Regions from separate parts of the Pseudomonas urethralis genome, predicted to be linked through region 2. Evidence: riboswitches for the same ligand, from Rfam matches in the RefSeq annotation. Region 2 holds a riboswitch; each other region holds the start of a gene.
The links. A riboswitch is a leader RNA that binds a small molecule or an ion and turns the genes downstream of it on or off. The one in region 2 is predicted to bind cobalamin.
Positions count from the first base shown of each region.

Region 1: another riboswitch for cobalamin. It lies ahead of L6D64_RS05080 (TonB-dependent receptor); the one in region 2 lies ahead of cobW (cobalamin biosynthesis protein CobW).
Region 3: another riboswitch for cobalamin. It lies ahead of L6D64_RS05070 (ABC transporter substrate-binding protein); the one in region 2 lies ahead of cobW (cobalamin biosynthesis protein CobW).

Region 1 covers NZ_BQIJ01000002.1:487,982-491,250, reverse strand. The annotation lists gene lpxO (lipid A hydroxylase LpxO) at 1-603, shown strand, start outside; gene L6D64_RS05090 (carboxymuconolactone decarboxylase family protein) at 737-1,081, shown strand; gene L6D64_RS05085 (GNAT family N-acetyltransferase) at 1,160-1,729, shown strand; cobalamin riboswitch at 1,764-1,969, shown strand; gene L6D64_RS05080 (TonB-dependent receptor) at 2,077-3,269, shown strand, end outside.
Region 2 covers NZ_BQIJ01000004.1:246,841-250,109, forward strand. The annotation lists gene cobN (cobaltochelatase subunit CobN) at 1-366, opposite strand, end outside; gene cobW (cobalamin biosynthesis protein CobW) at 370-1,437, opposite strand; cobalamin riboswitch at 1,538-1,742, opposite strand; cobalamin riboswitch at 2,637-2,859, shown strand; gene L6D64_RS08930 (CbtB domain-containing protein) at 2,957-3,142, shown strand; gene L6D64_RS08935 (CbtA family protein) at 3,150-3,269, shown strand, end outside.
Region 3 covers NZ_BQIJ01000002.1:483,805-487,073, reverse strand. The annotation lists gene L6D64_RS05080 (TonB-dependent receptor) at 1-17, shown strand, start outside; gene L6D64_RS05075 (acetyltransferase domain-containing protein) at 151-1,317, shown strand; cobalamin riboswitch at 1,346-1,545, shown strand; gene L6D64_RS05070 (ABC transporter substrate-binding protein) at 1,655-2,665, shown strand; gene L6D64_RS05065 (FecCD family ABC transporter permease) at 2,662-3,269, shown strand, end outside.

The sequences.
Region 1 (3,269 bases), on a different contig from region 2:
TCGTTCTTCAAGACCGGCTGGAAGCGCTTCTACCTGAAGTGGTACGGCGAAAGCCACCCTTCGGCGATGACCCTGTGCCCGCGCACCACCGAGCTGCTGCAAGGCATCGGCACGGTCAAGGCGGCAATGTTCGCCACCCTGCCACCGGGTGCCAAGCTGGTCCGTCACCGTGACCCGTATGCCGGCTCGTACCGCTTCCACCTCGGCCTGGACACGCCGAACGATGACGGTTGCTACATCGATGTGGACGGCGAGAAATACTCCTGGCGCGATGGCGAGGGCGTGGTTTTCGACGAAACGTACATCCACTACGCCGCCAATACCACCGAGCACAACCGCATCATCCTGTTCTGCGACATCGAGCGCCCGCTGAAATACCGCTGGGCCACCGCGTTCAACCGCTGGTTCAGCCGCAACGTCATGGCCGCCGCCGCTGCGCCCAACGACGCCGGCGACAAGACCGGTGGCATCAACCGCCTGTTCACCCGCATCTACAAGATCCGCGAGCGTGGCAAGGCGCTGAAGAAGCGCAACCGCATGCGCTACTACCTGGAGAAGTGGCTGGTGGTCGCGGCCCTGGTGCTGGTGTTCGTCTATATCTGACCGGCACGTTGGCCATTGCAGAAGCGGCCTTGTCTGGCCGCTTCAATCCTGGCCAGCACTAAAGTACAAGTCTCGCTTCCCAGGCTTCGACTAGCATGAAAGCTCCACTCGCAACCTTACCAAGGTGAAGACGATGAGCATGATGGACTGGGACGCCTACCGTAAGCAGTTGATGGCCGGCATCGGCGATCTCAAGCAATTGTCCCCCGACACCGTGGCCGGCTACATGACCGCCAGCGGCGCGGGCGCCAAGACCAACCACCTGGACGCCAAGACCCGCGAACTGATCTCCCTGGCCGTGGCCGTCACCACCCGCTGCGACGGCTGCATCGCCGTGCACTCGCAACAGGCCGTCAAGCACGGCGCCACCCGTGAGGAGATCGCCGAGGCGCTGGGTGTGGCCGTGGCGATGAACGCCGGGGCCGCGCTGGTCTACTCGGCCCGCGCCCTGGATGCGCTGGGCAAGGCCAACGGCTGAAGCCAAACGGCGTCGCCGCCCTTGCGCGACGGCGCCGCGCCACCCAGACTTGGCGGCCTAGCCATTGCAGGAACCGCCATGATCCACATTCGCCCCATGACGCCCGACGATTTCGAGCGTTTCTGGCCGACCTTCCAGGCCATCGTCCAGGCCCGCGAAACCTACGCCTTCGACCCCGAGCTGAACGTCGAGCAGGCCCGCCAGCTGTGGCTGCAACTGCCGCTGCACACGCTGGTGGCCGAAGAGGATGGCGAGCTGCTCGGTTCCTACTACCTCAAGGCCAACGCCGCCGGCCCCGGCGCCCATGTCGGCAACTGCGGCTACATGGTCTGCGACGCTGCACGTGGCCGTGGTGTGGCCCGGCTGATGTGCGAGCACTCGCAGAAGCTGGCACGCCAGGAGGGCTTCCTGGCGTTGCAGTTCAATTCGGTGGTGGCGAGCAACGAGGTGGCGGTGGCGCTGTGGACCCGGCTGGGCTTCGAGACCGTGGGCCGCCTGCCCAAGGCCTATCGCCACGCCCGCCTGGGGTTGGTCGACTGCCTGGTGATGTACAAGTGGCTGGCCGATGAGCCAGTGGTGGAGAAGCCTCCCCTGCTCATCGGGCGCAAGAACATCGAGGCACGGGTGTCACGCCGCCGCGGGCGCTGACACGCGCATTTGACGCGCTGACCATTCGATGGTCAGATGCGCGCCAGTTTCAGGTGTCCTGCGCCGCCGTGCGCAGGGTGAAACGGGAAGCCGGTGCGTCGTGGTTCACGACAAGTCCGGCGCTGCCCCCGCAACGGTAAGCGAGCGATGCCTTCGACACACCACTGTGCGCCAGCATGGGAAGGTGAAGGCCTCACGACCCTCGCAAGCCCGGAGACCGGCCTGAAGCTTCACTTGGCAACCCGCGGTGGGCGGGCGCAGGCCGGTATCCGCGTGCGCCTGCGTACGGGGTGCGCCTTTGCGTGTTTTCCACCGGGATCCATTCATTCCTGCAGCAGTGGAACGACATGTCCCGATTCTTCAAGCTTCACCCCCTGGCGGCCTGCCTGGCCGTTACCCTGCCGGCCCTGGCCGACGAACCTGTGCTGAGCCTCCCCTCCACGGCCATCACCGATACCCGTGACCCAAAGCACGTCGACCTGGCCACGCCGACCGAGGCCGGTTCACGGCTGCACCTCAGTGCCCTGGAAACGCCAGCCAGCACCAGCAGCATCACGGCCGAACAGATCGAGCAACGCAACAACCTCACCGTGCAGGACGCCGTGACCCGCTCCCCCGGCATCACCTTCATCGGCAACCCCGGCGATGGCGGCACCGGCCTGTCGGCGCGCGGCTTCACCGGCCATGGCTCGGTGATGACCCTGTTCGACGGTGCGCGCCTGTATACCGGGGCCGGCACCCAGACCTTCCCGGTAGACCCGTGGATGGTCGAGCAGGTCGACGTGATCCGCGGCCCGGCTTCGGTGCTGTATGGCGAAGGCGCGACCGGCGCGGTGATCAACGTGATCCCGAAAAAGCCGTTCACCGGCGACATCCACAACCGCCTGCGCCTGGGCTACGGCTCATGGGACCGCCAGCAGCTTGGCCTGGACACCGGCGGCAGCCTCAGCGAACGCCTGAGCTACCGCCTGACCCTGAACCAGCAGGCCGGCAACGGCTGGGTCGACCGCACCGATTCGCGCAGCCTGGCCCTCAGTGCCGCGCTGCGCTTCGATGCCAACGACGACCTGAGCTTCACCCTCGCCCACGAGCGTGGCGACGCCCAGCCGGCCAACTACTACGGCACGCCACTGATCGACGGCCATTACCGCAGCAGCCTGCGCAAGAAGAACTACAACGTCCAGAACGATGTGCAGCGCTACCACGACGAGTGGACCCGTTTCACCACCGACTGGGCGATCAACGACCAGCTCAGCGCCAGCAACCAGCTCTACTACATCAAGAGCCGCCGCCACTGGCGCAATGCCGAGAACTACCGCTGGGACACCGACCGCGAGCAGCTGGAGCGCCAGAGCTTCCTGCAGATCAGGCACAACCAGGAGCAGATAGGCGACCGCCAGACCTTCACCTTCGATCACAGCCTGTTCGGCCTGGCCAGCAAGACGCTGGTCGGTGTCGAGTACAACAAGGTGCGCTTCAACGTCGACAGCAACCGGCCGTACAACGACGTGGGCGGCGACTACATCGACCCGTGGCAGCC
Region 2 (3,269 bases):
CTCCGGGTCCGGGCGATCATCGCCGGGGACCAGGATCAGCTGCACGCCCCGCGTTGCCAGTTCGACCAGCTGCTCGACGCCGTAGCGCCAATAGCCGACGCCACCGTGCAGCGACACCAGGATTACCTTGGCATGGCGCAGGACCTCGTCGACATACAAGTCGACCGAGGCATGGTTCTGCACCTGCATCGGGTTGGCCAGGCGCAGGCTGGGGAAATCGTCTGGCAGCTGCTCGGCGGTTTCGGCAAGCAGTGCCAGGTGCGAGTCGCCGCTGCAGAGGATCACCAGGTCGGCGGGCGTCTGGCCGAGGTCGGCGATGCTGTCGTCTGGCACGAAGCCGCCGGGCTGGGTCCGCAGCAGGTGCATGGGTCAGGCGCCCAGGGCCTGGCGCAGGCGCGCTTCCAGTTGTGGGGCATCGAGGTCCTGGCCAATCAGCACCAGGCGGGTGATGCGGGGCTCGTCGGCGCGCCAGGCGCGGTCGAAGTGCTTGTCGAAACGGGTGCCCACGCCCTGTACCAACAGGCGCATCGGCTTGCCGGGGATGGCCGCGAAGCCTTTGGCGCGCAGGATGCCGAATTCCACCACCAGCTGGGTCAGGGCATCGAGCAGCAGGCTTTCGTCAGCTTCGGGCAGGTCGATGGAGATCGAGTCGAAGGCATCGTGGTCGTGATCGTCATGATCGTCGCCGTCATGGTGGGCGTCGTGGTGGGTGCGACGGCCATCGATGTGCGCCTCGGACTCCGCCCCCACGCCCAACAGCACTTCCAGCGGCAGTCGGCCGCTGCTGGCTTCGATTACCTTGACGGCTGGCGGCAGCTCCTCGGCCACTTCGGCACGCACCTTGGCCAGGCCTTCGGCGTCGATCAGGTCAGCCTTGTTCAACACCACCAGGTCGGCACTGGCCAGCTGGTCGGCGAACAGTTCGTGCAGTGGCGATTCGTGATCAAGGTTGGGATCAAGCTTGCGTTGCGCGTCGACCTGCTCCGGGTAGGCGGCGAAGGTGCCGGCGGCCACGGCCGGGCTGTCGACCACGGTAATGACCGCATCGACGGTGCAGGCGTTGCGGATTTCCGGCCACTGGAAGGCTTGCACCAGGGGCTTGGGCAGTGCCAGGCCGCTGGTTTCGATGAGGATGTGGTCGAGGTCGCCACGGCGTGCGACCAGTTCGCGCATCACCGGGAAGAATTCTTCCTGCACGGTGCAGCACAGGCAGCCGTTGGCGAGTTCATAGACGCGGCCGCTGGTTTCTTCCTCGGTGCAGCCGATGCTGCATTGCTTGAGGATTTCGCCGTCGATGCCAAGCTCGCCGAATTCGTTGACGATGACCGCGATGCGGCGGCCTTGGGCGTTGTCGAGCATGTGGCGGAGCAAGGTGGTCTTGCCCGAGCCGAGAAAGCCGGTAACGATGGTGACGGGGAGCTTGGCCAGTGTTTTCATGTCGCGTTGCCCTTGGCAGGTTGGTGCGGGCACACGGGACGAAAGCCGCAGGCCAGGCCGGCCGGGCTCGTTCGCCACCGGATCACCCCGCCCGGTTGAAAGTCGAAATCGTCTCGAGGCAGGTCTCCTGGCTTGCACCGTTCCAGTGCATCAAGCAGCTGGCGGGGTGACGCCTTCCCGCGCGTTGGCGCAGTGGCTGTGTCGACCCATTGTCGGTGCCTACAGTTGCGGGGGCAGCCGCGGCTTGTACCGCGTTCCCGTCTTAGCTTCGGCAGTGCCGAAGAACCTCGAAGTCGCAAGGCTACGCGGGGGGTGGCGGGTGGTCAACTGTTGCCATCCCGTCCACAAAGCCCATCGGTCAGCTTTTGCTCTTGCTCTTGCTCTTGCTCTTGCTCTTGCTTTTGCTTTTGCTTTTAAGCGCGCGGTAGCTCAGGCGACGCAGAGTGCGACTTCAGGAGGCCGAACGCAGGCGTCTGGAGGGCCAGGGTGCGCAGCACCCCTTCGGCGTAGCCGAAGGCGCGAGATGTAGACTTGCGCAGCAAGTCGTAGGCCGCGCGGGCCCGGAAGGCGCCGGAGTGAGGGGACCCCGGAGCGAAGCGCAGGGGCCGGATGATGGGAGCGGGGGTTTTTGCCTACTTTTTGCCCAGTCAAAAAGTAGGTCGCCGTAAAGGCGAAAAGCTGATTCAGCGCCACCATGGCAAATGAATGTTGACTTGATTTGAAAGCCCACTTCCAAAAGCCAAAAGCCAAAAGCCAAAAGCCAAAAGCCAAAAGCCAAAAGCTGGACAGCGATGGTTTTGATTGAGTCGAGTGCATTCATTGGCGGTGGCGACGCACAGTCACCTTTCCGCCCTTACGGCGGGTCACTTTTTGTCAAACGCGACAAAAAGTAACCAAAAAACGCTGGCTCCCATCATCCGGCCCCTCCGCTGCGCTCCGGGGTCCCCTCACTCCGGCGCCCTCCGGGCCCGCGCGGCCTACGACTTGCTGCGCAAGTCTACATCTCGCGCCTTCGGCTGCGCCGAAGGGGTGCTGCGCACCCTGGCCCTCCAGACGCCTGCGTTCGGCCTCCTGAAGTCGCATTCCGCGTTTGCTGAACTACCGCGCGCTTAGAAGCAAAAGCAGAGCAAGAGCAAGAGCAAGAGCAAGAGCAAGCATTGCATCTGCATGACATTTGACGTCTCCCTCGCCCCGTGCTCTCCTTACGCCTTGCGTCAGGTGCCCCCAAGCGGGGGTGAAACGGGAAATCGGTGCGTCGCAGGCCCTTCAGGGCCGGGCAAAGCCGGTGCTGCCCCCGCAACGGTAAGCGAGCGAAGCGTCCAGACCACTGTGCCACGCAGTCCGGCATGGGAAGGTGATGCCTTTCAAGGAGCCCAACTCCTCCTCGCAAGCCCGGAGACCGGCCTGTCGTCCATGAACACCCCGCGGTGGGCGGGCGCTGTCGCATCTCCTCGGGCGCCTTGCCCCCGGGACTGCCGCGCTTGTCCGTTGCCCTTACAAAAAAGCAGAGGATCGCGTCATGCCCATCACCAACGCCAAACATGGCATCGCCACCCCCATCACCCTCAGCCAGCGCGTGGTCATCGCCGTCGGTGCCAGCCTGCTCGGCCTGTGCCTGGTCTACTTCGCCGGGTTCTCGCACATCGAAGCCGTGCACAACGCCGCGCACGACACGCGCCATAGCGCCGCCTTCCCCTGCCACTGAGGCTGCCATGATCAAGCGTATTGCCCGCACAGCCGGGTTCAGCGGCCTGCTCGCTGCCCTCTTGCTGACCCTCCTGCAAAGCTTTTGGGTCGCACCGTTGATCCTTGAGGCGGAAACCTACGAAGCG
Region 3 (3,269 bases), on a different contig from region 2:
TGGATTACACCTTCTGAGCTGATGGCCTCTTCGCGGGTGAACCCGCGAAGAGGCCGGTACAGGTAATACAAAAACCGCTTTCAGAAGCAAATAAAAAAGTTATAAGATAACGTTTCATTTGACATTCATTCCTGACTGCGACCCCTTTCCATGACCAGCGCCTCAGCCACCCCCACCCTGCTCACCCAGCGCCTGCAGAGCATCGATGCCCTGCGCGGCCTGGTGATCCTGTTCATGCTCCTCGACCACGTGCGTGAAACCTTTTTCCTGCACCGCCAGGTCATCGACCCGATGGCCATCGATGCCACCGACCCGTCGCTGTTCGCCAGCCGCACCCTGGCTCACCTGTGCGCGCCGGTGTTCGTCCTGCTCACCGGCCTGTCGGCCTGGCTGTATGGCGAGAAGTACCAGGGTCGTAGCGACGTCTCGGCGTTCCTGTTCAAGCGTGGGCTGTTCCTGGTGGTGCTGGAATTCACCCTGGTCAACTTCGCCTGGACCTTCCAGCTGCCGCCGAGCGTGGTCTACATGCAGGTGATCTGGGCGATCGGCGTGAGCATGATCGCCCTGTCGCTGCTGGTGTGGCTGCCGCGTCCGGCCCTGCTGGCCGTGGGCGCGCTGATCATCGCCGGCCACAACCTGCTCGATGGCCTGCACTTCGACGCGCAATCGGCCCTGCATGTGCCGTGGGCGATCCTGCATGACCGCGGCTGGCTGGAGGTCTCGGAGAACCTGCGCCTGCGCACCTCCTACCCGGTGCTGCCGTGGATCGGCGTGATCGCGCTGGGCTTCGGCCTCGGCCCGTGGTTCGCCCGTGGCAGCGACGCCGACGAGCGCCAGCACCGTCTGCTGATGGCCGGCGCCATCGCCCTGCTCGGCTTCATGGTGCTGCGCCTCTACAACGGCTACGGCGAGGCGCCGTGGAGCGGCTACCCGACCATCACCCAGACGCTGATGAGCTTCTTCAACATCACCAAATACCCGCCCTCGCTGCTGTTCCTGGCCTTGACCCTGGGTTGCGGCCTACTGTTGCTGCGCGCCTTCGAGCGCGCCGGGCTCGCCCGCTGGATCAGCGCCCTGGCGGTGTTCGGCGCAGCGCCGATGTTCTTCTACCTGCTGCACCTGTACGTGCTCAAGCTGCTGTACCTGGCCTGCGTGGCGCTGTTCGGCCTCAACCAGGGCGACTACTTCGGCTTCGACACCATCGGCGCGGTGTGGCTGGCCTCGCTGCTGCTGGCGGCGGCACTGTACCTGCCGGTGCGCTGGTTTGCCCGGCTCAAGGCGCGCCGGCGCGACATCCACTGGCTGAAGTACTTCTGATTTGGCGTTTCACCTGGCGGCCGGATGGTCTACCATGCCGCCCGCCGGTTTCCACCACGGAATTAATAGGGAATCCCGGGCCCGCCCAACCCGGCGTGCCAATCGGAACTGCCCCCGCAACTGTAGGTGCCGAGCCTGCTCCATCGATGCCACTGGACCTGATCCGGGAAGGCCGGAGCCAGGCGAGGACGCACCAGTCAGGAGACCTGCCGGCATACATTCACCAACCGGCGGGGTGTCCGGGATGGCCATCCGTGTTGCCCCTGCACGTGCAGGGCTGCGGCGATGCCTGTCCGTGCGTTCCTCACCAGAACTGTCCGACAGGAGATCGCCCAGCATGCTGCCCCGTATCGCCACCTTGCTCGCCGGCCTGAGCCTCACCGGCCTGGCTCAGGCCGCGGCCACCCTTTACCCGCTGACCGTCGACAACTGCGGCGCGCCGCAGACCTTCGCCCAGGCGCCTGAGCGTGCGGTCACCATCGGCCAGGCCGGCACCGAGATGTTTTACGCGCTGGGCCTGGGCGACAAGCTGGCCGGCACCTCTTTGTGGTTCAACAATGTGTTGCCCGAATACCAGGCACTGAACGACAAGGTGCCGCGCCTGGCCGACAACGAGCCCAGCTTCGAAGCTGTGGTCGGCAAGCGCCCGCAACTGGTGACGGTGCAGTTCGAGTGGATGGTCGGCGCCCAGGGCGCGGTCGCCACCCGTGAACAGTTCCGCGAACTGAACATCGCCACCTACCTGCTGCCCTCGGACTGTGAAGGCAAGGACAACCTGGTCGGCGCCGACGGCACCCGCCTGCAGGCATTCCAGGTCGACAGCCTCTACAAGAGCATCAGCCAGCTGGCCGAGATCTTCGATGTACAGGACCGCGGTGCCGCGCTCAATGCCGACCTCAAGGCACGCCTGGAGGGTGCCCGGCAGCAACTGGCCGGCAAGGACCTGTCGCAGACTTCGGCGCTGTTCTGGTTCTCCAGCGCCGACCTCGGCATCGACCCTTATGTTGCGGGCCGCCAGGGCGTAGCCGACTTCATGCTGCGCACCCTGGGCGTGCGCAACGTGGTCGAGTCGACCGAGGAATGGCCGACCGTAGGCTGGGAAACCCTGGCCAAGGCCAACCCGACCTGGCTGATCATCGCGCGCATGGACCGCCGCCGCTACCCCGCCGACGATTACCGGAAAAAGCTCGAATTCCTCCGCCACGACCCGGTGACGAAGCAGATGGATGCGGTAAAGAACAACCGCATCATCATCCTCGACGCCGACGCCATGCAGGCCGGCATCCGCCTGTTCCCCGGCCTGCAGACCTTGTCCGCAGCCTTCGCCAGCGGTAAAGCGGCACCATGATGAAAGCTCTGCCCTACAGCGCCCTGGCCCTGCTGGCCTTGCTCGCGGCCGTGCTGGCCGGTACGGCCATCGGCGAAACCAACCTGCCGCCACAGGTGGTCTACCAGGTGCTGGCCAACCACCTGTGGCAGGCCGGCTATCCGGTCGACCCGATCGACGCCGGCATCGTCTGGAACTACCGCCTGACCCGCGCCCTGGTCGCCGCCGCTTGCGGGGCGGGGCTGGCGACCTGTGGGGTGATCCTCCAGGCGCTGCTGCGCAACCCGCTGGCCGAGCCCTACCTGCTCGGGCTGTCGGCCGGCGCATCGACGGGTGCGGTGCTGGTTGGCCTGCTGGGCCTGGGCAGCGTCGCCCTGAGCATGTCCGGCGGCGCCTTCATTGGTGCCCTGGCGGCCTTTTTGCTGGTGCTGGTGCTGGCCCGTGCGGCCGGGCCGAGCAACAACCACACGCAGGTCATCCTCGCCGGTATCGCCGGCTCCCAGCTGTTCACCGCCCTTACCGCTTTGCTCATCACCAAGTCGGCCACCGCCGAACAGGCACGCGGCATCCTGTTCTGGCTGCTGGGCAACCTCAGTGGCGTGCGCTGGCCGTCGGTGTGGCAGGC